Regions from separate parts of the Streptomyces sp. NPDC043427 genome, predicted to be linked through region 3. Evidence: riboswitches for the same ligand, from Rfam matches in the RefSeq annotation. Region 3 holds a riboswitch; each other region holds the start of a gene.

Region 1 (3,592 bases), on a different contig from region 3:
GGCGTCCTGCGGGGTGAGGGTGCCGTTCTGGACCGCGGTCACCATCTGCCAGTTGAGGAGCTTGAGGGCGTCGAGCCGGGAGTGGGTGCGGGCGAGGAGGCGGCGCACCCAGGGCAGGTCGACAACACGGCGGCCGTCGGCGAGCTTGGTCTCCATGGCCCAGCGCTGCACGTCGTGCAGGGCGCGGATGGCCATGGTGCCGTGGGCGGCGAGGGTGACACGCTCGTGGTTGAGCTGATTGGTGATCAGTCGCCAGCCCTGGTTCTCGGCGCCGACGCGGCGGGAGACGGGGACGCGGATGTCCTCGTAGTAGCTGGCCGTGGTGTCGTGACCGGCGAGGGTGTTGATGAGGGTGCAGGAGTAGCCGGGGTCGGTGGTCGGGACGAGGAGCATGGTGATGCCCTTGTGGGGCGGGGCCTCGGGGTCGGTGCGGACGGCGAGCCACACCCAGTCGGCAGTGTCGCCGTTGGTGGTCCAGATCTTCTGGCCGTTGACGACGTACTGGTCGCCGTCGCGCACCGCGCGGGTCTTGAGGGACGCCAGGTCGGTGCCCGCGCCGGGCTCGCTGTAGCCGATGGCGAAGTCGATCTCGCCGGAGAGGATCCTCGGCAGGAAGTACGCCTTCTGCTCCTCCGTGCCGTACCGCATGATCGTGGGGCCGACGGTGTTGAGCGCCATCAGGGGCAGCGGGACACCCGCCTGGGCGGCCTCGTCGAAGAAGATGAACTGTTCCATCGCGGTCAGGCCGCGCCCGCCGTACTCCGTGGGCCAGCCGACGCCGAGCCAGCCGTCCGTGCCGAGCCGTCGGATCGTCTCGCGGTAGAAGCGTTTCTGGGCGACCGGGTCGGCGTGCCGGGTGGAGGCGTTGTCGGGCACCAACTCGGCGAAGTAGACACGCAGTTCGCTGCGCAGCCGCTGCTGCTCGGGCGTGTGGTCGAGATGCACGGCGCCTCCTGGCTCCCCTGGGCCGGTCCTGACGGCCCACACGGTAGAACGTGTTCCAATAATTGGGAATGGCGGGGAGACGCGAAATGGGGATGTGAAGAGGCCCTCGGCACGCGTGCCGAGGGCCTCTCCTACCGGGAACCGGTCACGAGGCCACGGGAGTCGGCCGTGCGGCGGCGACCTCCTGCGCCGCGGTCCGTGGCGCGAGCACGCGTTCCGCGAGCAGCCCGAAGACCAGCCCGAAGGTGGTCCACAGGGTGGCCTGCACGGCGAGTGCCGCCAGGCGGAACTGCCACAGCAGGGTGGCCGGGAAGTGCTCGGGGACCTCGTTGAAGGACGGCAGGAAGGCGTACGCCAGCCCGACGGCCAGGACGAAGAACGCGCCCGCGACGAGGGTCGCGTTCCAGTTGCCCAGGCGTGGCGCGAGGCGCCGGCCCAGGATGACGGTGGCGACGGCGAGCAGGACGCTCAGCACCACCATCAGGAAATAGAGGGTCGTGCGTTGTCCGATCGTGTCGGGGTCGCCGACGGCGGGCGGGTTGGCGGGGTACTTCAGGAACGGCACGACGTACACGGCGACCAGACCGGCCGTCGCCAGGAGCAGCGCCCTCGCGCGCGGCCCGAAGCGGCCGATCCGGCCGAGGGCGAAGCAGTACGCGAGGGCGGCGATGCCGCCGAACGCGACGCCGTAGACGAGGACACCGGTGGACAGGCCCGCGGTGGACTGCATCGTACGGCTGACGGGTTCGGCGCCTCCCGCGTGGTGGTGGGCGTGCGCCTCCTCGAAGGCGATGGCGGCGTCGACCCGCGACTCGCCCAGGAAGTAGGCGACGACGAGGGCGAGCAGGCCCGCGGCGAGTCCCGCGAGCATGCCCCGCACCAGGAGGGTGCGGACGGTGGTGGAGTTCATGGGCGGGTACGTCCTTCCCCGGCTGTCAGTGGCAGGGGAAACCGAGCAGGTGGCGCGCGTCGTGCACCCACTCGTGGACGTCCTCGCCGGACATCACGGAGGTGGCACCCTGTTCGGCGCCGACGAAGTAGAGCAGGACCAACATCAGGATGCCGAAGAAGACCGCCCAGGGGACGATCGCGCCGATCGGCAGCTTCTCGGGTACGGCAGTGGGGGCAGCGCTCGGCTGGACGGCGGACTGCGCCATGGCAGGACCTCCCTGGGGAACTCGCGTCCCGTATCGGTGGTGCACATGACGACGGACGCGGGTCTGACTCACCCGGCCCGCACCGAAGTGCGTGCCCGGCATACAGTGGCGCGACCGTGCCGGAATCCCACCGGCTTCCACGTACCGTCGTCGATTTCGACGTGACCGTACCGCGACGCAGGGAATCGGCCAAGGGCGCGTGCTCAGCCGCGTGCGCCCGGACGGGCCTGGTCACCCGTCAAGTCACTGTACTGGTAGGGGCGTTGAGGGCGGGAGTGACGAGCGTGGCGGAGTGGGCATGACAAGCCGAGTGATGTTGATCTCACCGGCGATCAGCGTGGCGCTGCGGGAGGCCCGCTTCGACGACGGCTGCCCCCTCGACCCGGCAGGCCTGCGCCGGGCCCGGGCCGTCGCGGGCACCCTGCCTGCCTGGGAGGCGGCTTGGTCCTCCCCCACCGTGCGGTGCCGCGAGACGGCCGAGGCACTGGGACTCGACGCCGTGGCCGTGCCGGAACTCGCGGGACTGGACGCGGGCCGCTGGCGCGGGGCGACGCTGGCGGAGGTGAGCGCGACCGAACCCGCGGCTCTTGCCGAGTGGCTGGCGGATCCCGGCTCCGCCCCGCACGGCGGGGAGTCGGTGCGAGCCCTGTGCGACCGAGTGGCCGCCTGGCTGGAAACGGCCGCCGACAGATCGGGCCGGACCGTCGCCGTCGTCGAGCCGGAGGTGTCCCGCGCCGCGATCGTCCGCACCCTCGGCGCACCGGACCAGGCCCTGTGGCGCACAGACGTCCCACCCCTGACAGCCGTCGAGCTCAGCGGCAGATCGGGCCGCTGGAACGTCACGGTCGGGCACCCGCTCGGCTGAGCACGGCGATGAGCCGCTCAGCGCGGAGGGCACCGCGGATCACGGTTTCGCGGGCCTGTCGACGCTTCGGGGCCCACCCCCAGCGGCCGATCGCAAGCAGGCGATCAGGCTCAAAGCGGCCCTGCGGCGCGCGGGTGTCCCGGTGGCGGCTGCCGTGCCGGACGGTCGGGGCGCCGGGACGGTCGGGCACCGGCTCGGCGGAGGCCCACTGACCCGCCCAGCCTCGCAGCGGCCACGGAACACCGGCCCGGGCCTGTCGACACGTCGGGGTCTGCCGGCCGGCCGCGGCCAAAGCGGTCGCGCGGCCTCGCGAAGGCCAACGGCCCGCGCCGAAGTGCGCGGACGGTGGGCGCCCGGGCGTACCGGTGGCCTGGCAGCAGCAGCCACGGATGTCGGCTGGTGGCAAGGCGCCTCGCCGACAGTTGCCGTGGCGCCCCGGCGGTCCGGGTGCCGGGCGTCGCGGTGAAGCGGTCAGACCAGGGTGGCGATGAACTCCGTGCAGGCCTTCGCACAGGCGCGGCACGCCTCCGCGCTCTCCTCGGCACCCGGTTGTCCGTCGAAGACATGTGCGGACTCCAGGCAGACGGTCCGGCACCACTCCAGCTGGACGCGGATGCCCGCCTCG
Region 2 (3,592 bases), on a different contig from region 3:
CGCCGCCCAGACCAGCGCCGCGACGGTCATCCTGGCCTCCTCCCACCTGGGCTTCTCCCTCTCCACCACCCACTCGGTCTCCGGCTCGGTGATGGGCGCGGGCCTCGGCCGCAAGGGCGGCGTCGTCCGCTGGTCGACCGCCACCCGCATGTTCGTCGCCTGGGGCCTCACGCTCCCGGCCGCGGCCCTGGTCGGCGCGCTCGCGGAGTACGTGACCGGCTTCGGCGACTGGGGCACGGCCGTCGTCGCCGTCTTCCTCGTCGCCTCCAGCGCCGCGATCTGGAAGATCTCGCGCCGCGAGGTCGTCGACCACAGCAACGTCAACGACTCCGAGGAGCCGCCCGGCGTGGTGACCACCGCGATCGCCGTGGTGAGCCCGCCGCCCGCGGGCACGGTCGCCGAGGACCTGTCGGCGACGATCCCGGCCTCCGCGGCCGAGTCCGCCCCGCCGGCCACCACCACCGTCTGAGCCGCATCCGGTCCGTACGCCAGGTATGAAGGAAGAGACAGCATGAAGATCGACTGGGCGGCTCTCGGCTCCGTCTTCGGGGTCAGCCTCGTGGTCACCGTGGCCCTCGTGGCCCTGTTCACCCTCGGCATCACCGGCCTCTCCCGGCGCGAGCGGGCCGCGGCCCAGGGCGGCTCCGCCGCTCTCGCGGTCACCGGCGCGTACGTGTGCTTCGCGGCGTGCGCGGCGGCGGTGGCGTACGGGATCTCCCTGATCATCGCCTGATCGCCGCCTGACCGGCGGCACACGGGCACCACGTGGGGTGCGGGACGGATCGTCGTCCCGCACCCCACGTGCGCGTGTGACGCCCTCGACGGCCCGCGTGTGGGGTTCTCCACACTCTCCCGTCGCAGGTCAACAGCAAGTTGACGGCTCTTCCGGGGCCGTGGTGGACTGCCGGAGCCATGTACGGCGGCAGGAGAGGAAGCCGGTGAGAATCCGGCGCGGTCCCGCCACTGTCACCGGGGTAGGAAGCCCCGGGAGCCAGGAACTCTCACCGCCGGTCTCGTCGAACCAGGGCGCGGACACCCTGAGTGAGGACATATCGCCATGCGCGGCTGCCGATTGAGGGCCAGTACCAGCTTGTTGCCCGACCCCACGGACGGCTGAGCCGATGGGTGCCGATCGCGTCTTCGCGTACGGCGCCGCCGCCGGCCTCCTCGGTGACCTGCTCCTCGGCGATCCCCGCCGCGGACACCCGGTCGCCGCGTTCGGGCGGGCCGCGGGTGCCGTCGAGCGGGTGCTGTGGCGCGACCACCGGGGGTGGGGGGCGCTGCACACCGCGGTGTGCGCCGGTGGCGCCGTCGCCCTCGGCGCCATGGCCGCTCGTGCGGTACGCCCCTCCCCGGCTGCTTCCGTCGCGCTGACCGGTGCCGCCACCTGGGCCGTCGTCGGGGGGACTTCACTCGGCCGGGAAGCCCGGACCATCGGGCGGGCGCTCGAAGCGGGGGACGTCGACGCGGCGCGGGCACGACTGCCGCATCTGTGCGGGCGGGACCCACAGGCCCTCGACGCGGACGGGATCGCCAGGGCCGTCGTGGAGTCCGTCGCGGAGAACACGTCGGACGCGGTGGTGGGGGCGCTGGTGTGGGGCGGGATCGCGGGCGTGCCGGGGCTGCTGGGGTTCCGGGCGGTCAACACGCTGGATGCGATGGTCGGGCACAAGTCGGCCCGTTATCGGCGGTACGGGTGGGCTTCTGCGCGGCTCGACGACGTCGCCGGGTGGCCGGGGGCTCGGGTGACCGCGGTGCTGGCGGCTGTGGCGGGGCCCGATCCGCGGGGGGCCGTACGGGCCTGGCGTGCGGATGCGGCCAAGCACCCGAGTCCCAACGCCGGGCCTGTGGAGGCGTCGTTCGCGGGGGCGTTGGGGGTGCGGCTGGGCGGGACGTTGTCGTACGAGGGGCGTGTGGAGCATCGGCCTGTGCTGAATGGAGAGGGGCGTGCGGTGGAGGTGCGGGACATCGAGCGGGCTGTTCGGTTGTCGCGGCGGGTGAGTTGGCTGGCGCTCGGGGTGAGTGCGGCGGGGGCGTTGCTGCGGGGGCGGGTTACGAGGCGCCCGGCGCTGCAGACCGTGGCCACCCTCCCCCACTCTCGGCTTCACTCGAGCGGGGGCACCCCCATCGCCCTGCCGAACGACCGCCCACAGCCGGTAGGAGGTCTCTCGTGAACGGGCGCGGGTTGCTCGTCGCCGGCACCACCTCCGATGCCGGGAAGAGTGTCGTCACCGCCGGGATCTGTCGGTGGCTGGTGCGCCAGGGCGTCAAGGTCGCGCCGTTCAAGGCGCAGAACATGTCGCTCAACTCGTTCGTCACACGGGAAGGTGCGGAGATCGGGCGGGCGCAGGCCATGCAGGCCCAGGCCTGTCGGGTCGAGCCGACCGCGCTGATGAACCCGGTGCTGCTCAAGCCCGGCGGGGAGCAGAGCAGTCAGGTCGTGCTGCTCGGGAAGCCCGTGGGTGAGTTGAGTGCGCGTGGCTATCACGGTGGGCGGCAGCAGAAGCTGCTCGGGACGGTGCTGGACTGTCTCGCCGAGTTGCGGGGCACGTATGACGCGGTGATCTGTGAGGGGGCCGGGAGTCCCGCCGAGATCAATCTGCGGCGGACGGACATCGTGAACATGGGGATCGCCCGCAACGCGCGGCTCCCCGTGCTCGTCGTCGGCGACATCGACCGCGGCGGGGTCTTCGCCTCCTTCTTCGGGACCGTCGCCCTGCTGTCGCCCGAGGACCAGGAGTGTGTCGCCGGGTTCCTGGTCAACAAGTTCCGCGGTGACGTCTCCCTGCTCGAACCCGGGCTCGACATGCTGCACGGGCTCACCGGACGGCACACGTACGGGGTTCTCCCGTTCCGGCACGGGCTCGGCATCGACGAGGAGGACGGGCTGAGGGTGTCCCTGCGGGGCACGGTGCGGGAGTCGAACGTCGCCCCGCCCGTCGGCGAGGACGTGCTGCGGGTCGCCGTCTGCGCGATTCCCCTCATGTCCAACTTCACCGACGTGGACGCGCTGGCCGCCGAACCGGGTGTCGTGGTGCGGTTCGTGGACCGGCCGGAGGAACTGGCCGACGCGGACCTCGTCGTGATTCCGGGGACGCGGGGGACCGTACGGGCGCTGGAGTGGCTGCGGGAGCGGGGGCTCGCGGAGGCCATCGAGCGCAGGGCCGCCGAACAGCGGCCCGTCCTCGGCATCTGCGGTGGCTTCCAGATCCTCGGCGAGCACATCGAGGACGAGGTCGAGAGCCGGCTCGGGCACGTCGACGGGCTCGGCGTGCTGCCCGTGCGGGTGCGGTTCGCCCGCGAGAAGACCCTCACCCGGCCGGTGGGGGAAGCCCTCGGCGAGCGGGTCGAGGGGTACGAGATCCATCACGGGGTCGCCGACGTCCACGGAGGGGAAGCGTTCATCTCCGATGACCAAGGACACAGCCTCGACGGTTGCCGGGTCGGACAGACCTGGGGAACCCACTGGCACGGTTCGCTGGAGTCGGACGGTTTCCGGCGGGCCTTCCTGCGCGAGGTGGCGGCCGCCGCGGGCCGCCGTTTCGTGCCGGCCCCCGACACCTCGTTCGCCGCGCTGCGCGAGGAGCAGCTC
Region 3 (3,592 bases):
TCAGCTTCACGTCGTAGTGGTCGGGATGCAGCCAGCCCATGGCGGTGCGGGTCTTCTCGAAGGCCGGTGCCGGGCCGTGGCCCAGGGCGAGGTCGACGGACGTCTCGTACGCGGCGAGCATGATGCGTTCGGCGAGTCGGGTCGACAGCTCACGGGCCTCGGCGGAGTCGAAGGGCAGGCGCAGCTTGAAGAAGACGTCCTGCAAGCCCATCGCGCCCAGGCCCACCGGCCGCCACTTCGCGTTCGACCGGCGGGCCTGCTCGGTCGGGTAGAAGTTGATGTCGACGACGCGGTCGAGGAAGGTGACGGCCGTGCGGACGGTGGCGTCCAGCCGCTCCCAGTCGATGTCGCCGTTGTCCACGAAAGCCCCGAGGTTGATGGACCCCAGGTTGCAGACTGCGGTCTCCCCGTCGTTCGTGACCTCCAGGATCTCTGTGCAGAGGTTGGAGGAGTGGATGACATGGCCCGGGAGCGCCGTCTGGTTGGCCGTCCGGTTGGCCGCGTCCTTGAAGGTCATCCAGCCGTTGCCGGTCTGCGCGAGGGTGCGCATCATGCGGCCGTACAGCTCGCGGGCGGGGAGGGTCTTCTTGGCGAGCCCGTTCGCCTCCGCCTTGCGGTAGGCGGCGTCGAACTCCTCGCCCCACAGGTCGACCAGCTCGGGCACGTCGGCGGGGGAGAAGAGGGACCACTGGCCGTCGGCGTTCACCCGGCGCATGAACTCGTCCGGCACCCAGTGCGCCAGGTTCAGGTTGTGCGTACGGCGGGCGTCCTCACCGGTGTTGTCGCGCAGCTCCAGGAACTCCTCGATGTCGGAGTGCCAGGTCTCCAGGTAGACCGCGGCCGCGCCCTTGCGCCGGCCGCCCTGGTTCACGGCGGCGACGGAGGCGTCCAGGGTCTTGAGGAACGGGACGATGCCGTTGGAGTGCCCGTTGGTGCCACGGATCAGCGAACCGCGGCTGCGGATCCGGGAGTACGAGAGACCGATGCCGCCGGCGTGCTTCGACAGGCGGGCCACCTGGTGGTAGCGGTCGTAGATGGAGTCCAGCTCGTCCTTCGGGGAGTCGAGCAGATAGCAGGACGACATCTGCGGGTGCCGGGTGCCCGAGTTGAACAACGTGGGGGAGGAGGGCAGATAGTCGAGGCGGCTCATGAGCCCGTAGAGCGCGGCGACTTCGTCGACGGACCGGGGACTGTCGTCCTTGGCGAGGCCCGCGGCCACCCGGAGCATGAAGTGCTGCGGGGTCTCCACGACCTTGCGGGTGAGGGGGTGCCGCAGGAGGTAGCGGCTGTGCAGGGTGCGCAGGCCGAAGTAGCCGAAGCGGTCGTCGGCGCCGGTGTCGACGAGGGCGTCGAGCCGGTCGGCGTGCACGCGCACGAACTCCGCGGTGCGGTCGGCGATGAGGCCTTCCCGGTGCCCCACGGCCACGGACCCGGTGAAGGACGTGACGCCCTGGGAGGCGGCCTCGGCACGGATGGAGATGGTGAGCAGGCGCGCGGCCAGCCGGGAGTAGACGGGGTCCTCGGAGATGAGGCCGGCGGCCGCCTCCGTGGCCAGCTGGCGCAGCTCCGCCTCGTCGGCCCGCGCCGACCGGCCCCGCAAAGCGGCGGCGGCGACCCGGCCGGGGTCGGCGTCGGGCAGGTCGGCGGTCAGCTCGGTCAGGGTCCGCAGCAGTGCGGCACCGGGACCGTCGTTCTCCAGCTCGGTCGCTGAAGCCGGTTCGGCTGGCGCGATGGTCACGTGGGGCTCTCCCTCGCTCGGCACGGGGCCTGGCGGAGGGCAGGGGGCAGCACGAGCGCACGCGGCGTCGCGTCCACCGACCCACTCCACGAGGCCCGGACGTCGGGCACCCGGACCGGACGGGCCGGGCGCGCTGTCGGCAGGTCCTCGGACTGACGCTCATACGCGGGCATACGCGCATGAGTACACCGTTGCGGGACAGTTCCGGATTCGCACCGGATTCCCCTGCGGCGACAGCGAGCATGAGCATACATCTTGTGCCGGGCTGCGGTGTCACCCCCAGATGTTGTGTTGCCGTGGTTTCACAGCGTCAACTCATAGGTGAGGAGAGTGATGTCGTCGAGGTGCGGAATCGGGTTCCAGTCACGCTCCGGGGTGCGGGTGAAGCCGAGGCGTTCGTAGATGCGGTGGGCGGTGTGCATGGTGGCCTGGGTGGAGAGGACCATGCCGGTGCAGCCCTCGACGGCGCGCGCCCGCTCGACGCAGGCCCGTACGAGAGCTTCGCCGACACCACGCCCACGCGCGGTGTGCGCGACCGCGAGCATCCGTATCTCGGCCTCGCCGGGCCGGGCGATGTCGGCCATGGGGCCGCCGTCCGGCACGAAGGTGACTCCGCCGAGCACCCGCCCCTGCTCCACCGCGACCAGCACCTCGGCGGCCGCGGCCCGCTTGGCCACGTCCCTCAACTCGCCCAGGTACGCGTCGCTCTCCCCGAAGTCGAGAAGGCCGTCCTGGAGGTAGGCCTGTGCGGTGATCTCGCCGACGGTGTCGTACTCGCGGGGTTCCACCTGCCGGATGATGATGTCCATGGGGCCGAGTCTGCCGGACGCGTTCGACAGCGAACCCCCGATGTCCGCACCGGTTGCGGGGCGGCCCGAGAGTGCTTCCATGGAAGTAGGCGCCGGCGCCCGCGGAGCCCTCCGCCCCGAGAACGCTCTCGGAGGGAGCACGCACGATGACGAATGTCGTCCGTCGCCCGCCCGGCAAGGAGCGGCCGCGCAACGCGCCCATGGCCACGCTGGGTCTGAGGCGGGCGGGGAACCGGGTCCGGAGCGTCCTCGTCGGCCGCTGGCACACCCTGACGATCCGTCTGGAGGCCCGGCGCGGCACCACCCGGCCCAAGAAGTGGCGGACCGGGTTCTCCTACGGCAACGCGACCAGGATTGTCTGGTTGATCGCCGTGCTCGCGGTCCTTGCCTGGTGCGGAGAGGGCCTGTACATCCTGATCACGGGCGAGTCGACCGGCTTCGAGGACCTGCGGAAGGACGATGGGTTCGACGCCTTCCTCCGCTTCGTCGGTCCCGTACTCACCGCATCCATCGCCGCCGCGCTCTTCCTGTTCTGCTGGTACGGCTGGACCAAGCGGCGTTACCTCGGGAAGGCACGCAGGAGACCCGGTCAACTGGTGCTCACCGCCGGCCAGGACACGGACGACATCGTGGGCCGCGACGAGGTCGCCGAGGTCATCGCCGAACGGCTGCGGGACCGCGACACCCGCCGGCCCTACCTGCTCGTCGGCGGCGTCGGCGTGGGGAAGACCGCCGTCCTCGTGCGGCTCACCGAACTGCTGGCCCAGCAGCACGCGGTGCCCGTGCCGATCCGGCTGAGGGACGCGGCCGGCGAGGCCGACCTGAACTTCGAGCGCATGGCCAAGCGGCGCTTCGCCGAGGAGACGCCCCAGGGGACCCTGGCACGCACCAAGATCGATCGGGTCTGGCAGCAACTGCTCGCCGACGACAAACCGGTCGTCATCGCCGACGGCCTGGAAGAGGCGCTCCTCGACGACGGTCTCCAGCAGAACCGGGACAACATCATCCGCCGTGCCATCGAGCGCGCTCACAAAGAGAAGCTGCC
Region 4 (3,592 bases), on a different contig from region 3:
CGGTGACGCCGGCGCGGTCTGCGCCGTCGTCGACCCGGAGGGGATCACCACCGAGCTCCTCCCGGTCGAGGTCTCCCTCGCCCCGGGCCCGACCCGAGGCCAGACGGTCGTGGACCGCCGCCCACGCCCCGGCGAGTCCGAGATACACCACGGCGAACGTGAACAGCCGCTGGTAGACGTGGCGTTGGGCGTGAACGTGGAGCGCTACGTCAGTCTGTGGCTGACGACGGTCGAGAAGCCGTAGCCGCCGTGTCGGGGGTGGCGGTCGGTTCGGCGCTCGTGTGCGCCTCGCCGGACTTCTCCCGCTGCTTCTTCAGTGCGAGTTCCCGGGCCGTCTTCTCCGAGTGCAGCCTCATCTCTGCCTCGGTCCGGAGATCGAACACGATTGCCTCCCTCGATCCACTTGGCTCCTGCGAACACCTCTTTGCCAAAAGATTACCTTGCGATGGCCGGTCGCGTCACGGTCAAGTCACATATGCACACAGGTAGTTCGCCCGGTGTTCACCGAAGTCACTGCGTGTCGGCGGGCCGTACCGCCCACCGCTGCTCCACCTTCGCGAGCTTCCAGTACGCGACCGCCGCCGCCCACACCACGACGAACAGCCCGACGATGATGTAGCCGACGTTGTCGAGGTCGAGGCCCGCGATCCAGCCGGTGACGTCGTCGCGCAGGTCGAGCTTCTCGTGGAGGACGCCGACGAGTTCGATCGTGCCGATGAAGAAGGCGACGGCGATGGACAGGCCGGTGATGGTGAGGTTGTAGAAGACCTTGCGGACGGGGTTGGAGAACGCCCACTGGTAGGCGAAGTTCATGAACGTGCCGTCGAGGGTGTCGAACAGGCTCATGCCGGCGGCGAAGAGGAGCGGCAGGCACAGGACCGCGTACCAGGGCAGGCCCGCCGCAGCGCCCGAACCGGCCATCACCATCAGCGTGACCTCGGTCGCGGTGTCGAAGCCGAGGCCGAAGAGGAAGCCGAGCGGGTACATCTGGCCGGGGCGCGAGATGGAGTTGGTGAGGCGGCCGAGGATCCGGTTCATGAAGCCCCGCGAGTCCAGGTGCTGTTCGAGCTCCCGCTCGTCGTACGCGCCCGCCCGCATCGCCCGGAACACCCTCAGGATGCCCACCAGGGCGACCAGGTTGAGGGCGGCGATGAGGTAGAGGAACGTGCCGGAGATGGTCGTACCCAGGAAGCCGAGGACCTGGTGGGTGCCCGAGTCCTCGTTCATGACCCGGCCGGCCAGTTGGGTGCCGCCCGCGATCAGCAGGGCGAGCAGGACCACGACACTGGAGTGGCCGAGCGCGAACCAGAAGCCCACCGACACCGGCCGCTTGCCGTCGGCCATCAGCTTGCGGGTGGTGTTGTCGATCGCGGCGATGTGGTCGGCGTCGAAGGCGTGCCGCATGCCGAGGGTGTAGGCGGTGATGCCGAGGCCGATGCCGAAGGCCTTGTCGCCGACCTCGTAGTGGCCGGGGACGACGAGCAGGAACAGGATCCCGAACGCGACGACGTGCAGGGCGGCGATGACCGCCATCAGCACCGCCGTCCGCACGGTGTCCTCACGCCGCCAGCGGAAGGAAGCAGGCGAAACAGGCTCGGTCATACGGTCAGCTCCAGCACCTCGTGGATCACTTCGTGAGATGCCGTGGCCGGTCTCCTGGCTTCCGGGTGTACGCGCCCGGCCCTGCCTTCCCGGCCGCCTCGCGACGACCAGTGGCTGTCCCTCACGGGACGCGGGACGGGAACTCCCCGATCACAGTGGCGAGGGCCGCGCCGGCTTCACACCGACTTCCCGAACACCACGGCCCGCCCACAGTAGGTGCTCACCGCAGCTCCCGCACAGCCGGGTGGGGCCGAGGCCCCGGGGGCAACGCCCCCAGGCCCCCGGCCCCCAAGATCCCGGCGTCGTCGCTACGAGCGAGCGGCCGCCTTGCGCCTGCGCGTCGACACGACGATCACCGCGCCACCCGCGAGCAGCACCGCCGCGCCGATGGCGATCGGGGTCGTGCTGCTGTTCGCGCCCGTCTCCGCGAGGTCGCCGCCGCCGCCGTGCGGCGTGGCAGCCGGGGGCGTGGTGGACTCGGAGTCGCTCGGCGGCTGGGTGGAGGTCGAGCCGGACGGGGTCGGGGTGCCGGCGGGAGGCTCGGTCTCGGCCGGCGGGGTCACGGGCTCGCTCGCCGGGGGCGTCGTGGGAGTGGCGGGCGTGGTGGGCGGGGTGGAGGCGGGCGGGGTGGTCGGGGGCTGCGACTCGATGGTCGTGCAGTCCTTGCTGCCGCCGTTCCAGGCCGCGATCAGCTTGTCCTTGATCACCGGACGGTCCGGACCCTTGGGCAGCTCACCGTGCTCGAAGCCGTCCTTCGCGTCGAGCTTGCCGTCGAACTTCTTGGCGCCCCGGTAGAGGTCGATCTGCGCGTAGCAGCCCGCGTCCGGCACCGCGATGTCGAGGGACTCGGTCTGGCCGGGCTTGACCGTCACCGTGTCGAAGTCGATGAAGATCTGCTCACCGGAGGTGCCGAAGTCCGCGCCGTGGGCGAGGAAGGACGACAGGGAGGCGGTGCAGGTGCTCGCGTCCCCGGCGGTGCGGACCTTGATGTGGACCTTGCCGTCCTCGGTCGGCTTGAGGTTCTGGTCGTCGACCTTGACCGAGTCGAAGAAGCCGACGCCGTCCAGGGAGAACTGGCAGCGGTCCGTGCCGGTCTCCGTGCCCGCGCCGGTGCCCGGCTGGTACGCCCCGCCGGACGCCCAGCCGTCCCCGCCGGGCTCGGAGGCCCAGGCACCGGAGGCAGCGGCGACGGAGGCAGCGCACAGGGCGAGCGACGCGGCGCCCGTCCCCAGCAGGCGGCGCATGGTGACACGTCTCGCTATGGACATGCAGATCCCATCTTGGCGTGCGAAACCCGGGTACGGCGGGAGGGCAGCACGACGCTGTCGGCCGTACCGGGGGTGTGCGGTCGAAGAAACACCGGGCCCATTGGTCACATGCGCCACAGCGTGTACTCATGGTGGATCTCGCGGCGGAACGCTGTCAACCTGCTGCGACGGCAAGTGAGTTCGGACGCCATCACAGTTCCGTCACACGGGGAATGATTCGTTCCGACGGTGGCGGAGGTTCACTTTTCCGGCGATGTGGACAGAATTTCCCTTTATCGTGCATAGACCGCTCGTCCGCATCATCCGCCGAGAACCCGAAGAGGAGCCAGCGTGATCGTCCGTACCACGCCCGACCTCTCGTCCAAGGATCCGAACTGGTGGCGGCAGGCCGTCATCTACCAGGTGTATCCGCGCAGCTTCTCCGACGCCGACGGTGACGGGCTCGGCGACGTCCGGGGTGTCACCCAGCGCCTGTCCCACCTCGCGGCGCTCGGCGTGGACGCGCTGTGGCTCAGCCCCTTCTACCCCTCCGAGCTCGCCGACGGCGGCTACGACGTCGCCGACTACCGGGACGTCGACCCGCGCCTGGGCAGCCTGGACGACTTCGACGACATGGTCGCCGAGGCCCACCGCCTGGGCCTGAAGGTGATCGTCGACCTGGTCCCGAACCACACCTCGCACCAGCACGTCTGGTTCCAGGAGGCCCTGGCGGCCGGCCCGGG

Evidence for each region. A riboswitch is a leader RNA that binds a small molecule or an ion and turns the genes downstream of it on or off. The one in region 3 is predicted to bind cobalamin.
Region 1: it holds a riboswitch for cobalamin, as region 3 does, so the genes downstream of both, AC067M_RS40890 (CbtB domain-containing protein) here and AC067M_RS04540 (ribonucleoside-diphosphate reductase subunit alpha) in region 3, are expected to answer to the same signal.
Region 2: it holds a riboswitch for cobalamin, as region 3 does, so the genes downstream of both, AC067M_RS31315 (cobalamin biosynthesis protein) here and AC067M_RS04540 (ribonucleoside-diphosphate reductase subunit alpha) in region 3, are expected to answer to the same signal.
Region 4: it holds a riboswitch for cobalamin, as region 3 does, so the genes downstream of both, nicT (Nickel transporter NicT) here and AC067M_RS04540 (ribonucleoside-diphosphate reductase subunit alpha) in region 3, are expected to answer to the same signal.

Annotation. Positions count from the first base shown of each region.
Region 1 is NZ_JBWKCC010000040.1:10,953-14,544, reverse strand. It holds gene AC067M_RS40900 (acyl-CoA dehydrogenase family protein) at 1-945, opposite strand, end outside; gene AC067M_RS40895 (CbtA family protein) at 1,091-1,855, opposite strand; gene AC067M_RS40890 (CbtB domain-containing protein) at 1,881-2,102, opposite strand; cobalamin riboswitch at 2,140-2,288, opposite strand; gene AC067M_RS40885 (histidine phosphatase family protein) at 2,401-2,967, shown strand; gene AC067M_RS40880 (four-helix bundle copper-binding protein) at 3,439-3,592, opposite strand, start outside.
Region 2 is NZ_JBWKCC010000024.1:85,193-88,784, reverse strand. It holds gene AC067M_RS31325 (inorganic phosphate transporter) at 1-469, shown strand, start outside; gene AC067M_RS31320 (hypothetical protein) at 512-733, shown strand; cobalamin riboswitch at 881-1,020, shown strand; gene AC067M_RS31315 (cobalamin biosynthesis protein) at 1,122-2,174, shown strand; gene AC067M_RS31310 (cobyric acid synthase) at 2,171-3,592, shown strand, end outside.
Region 3 is NZ_JBWKCC010000002.1:143,336-146,927, reverse strand. It holds gene AC067M_RS04540 (ribonucleoside-diphosphate reductase subunit alpha) at 1-1,738, opposite strand, end outside; cobalamin riboswitch at 1,860-1,988, opposite strand; gene AC067M_RS04535 (GNAT family N-acetyltransferase) at 2,041-2,547, opposite strand; gene AC067M_RS04530 (NACHT domain-containing protein) at 2,694-3,592, shown strand, end outside.
Region 4 is NZ_JBWKCC010000017.1:56,119-59,710, forward strand. It holds gene AC067M_RS25490 (nucleoside hydrolase) at 1-244, shown strand, start outside; gene nicT (Nickel transporter NicT) at 511-1,602, opposite strand; cobalamin riboswitch at 1,630-1,818, opposite strand; gene AC067M_RS25500 (LAETG motif-containing sortase-dependent surface protein) at 1,911-2,870, opposite strand; gene AC067M_RS25505 (glycoside hydrolase family 13 protein) at 3,201-3,592, shown strand, end outside.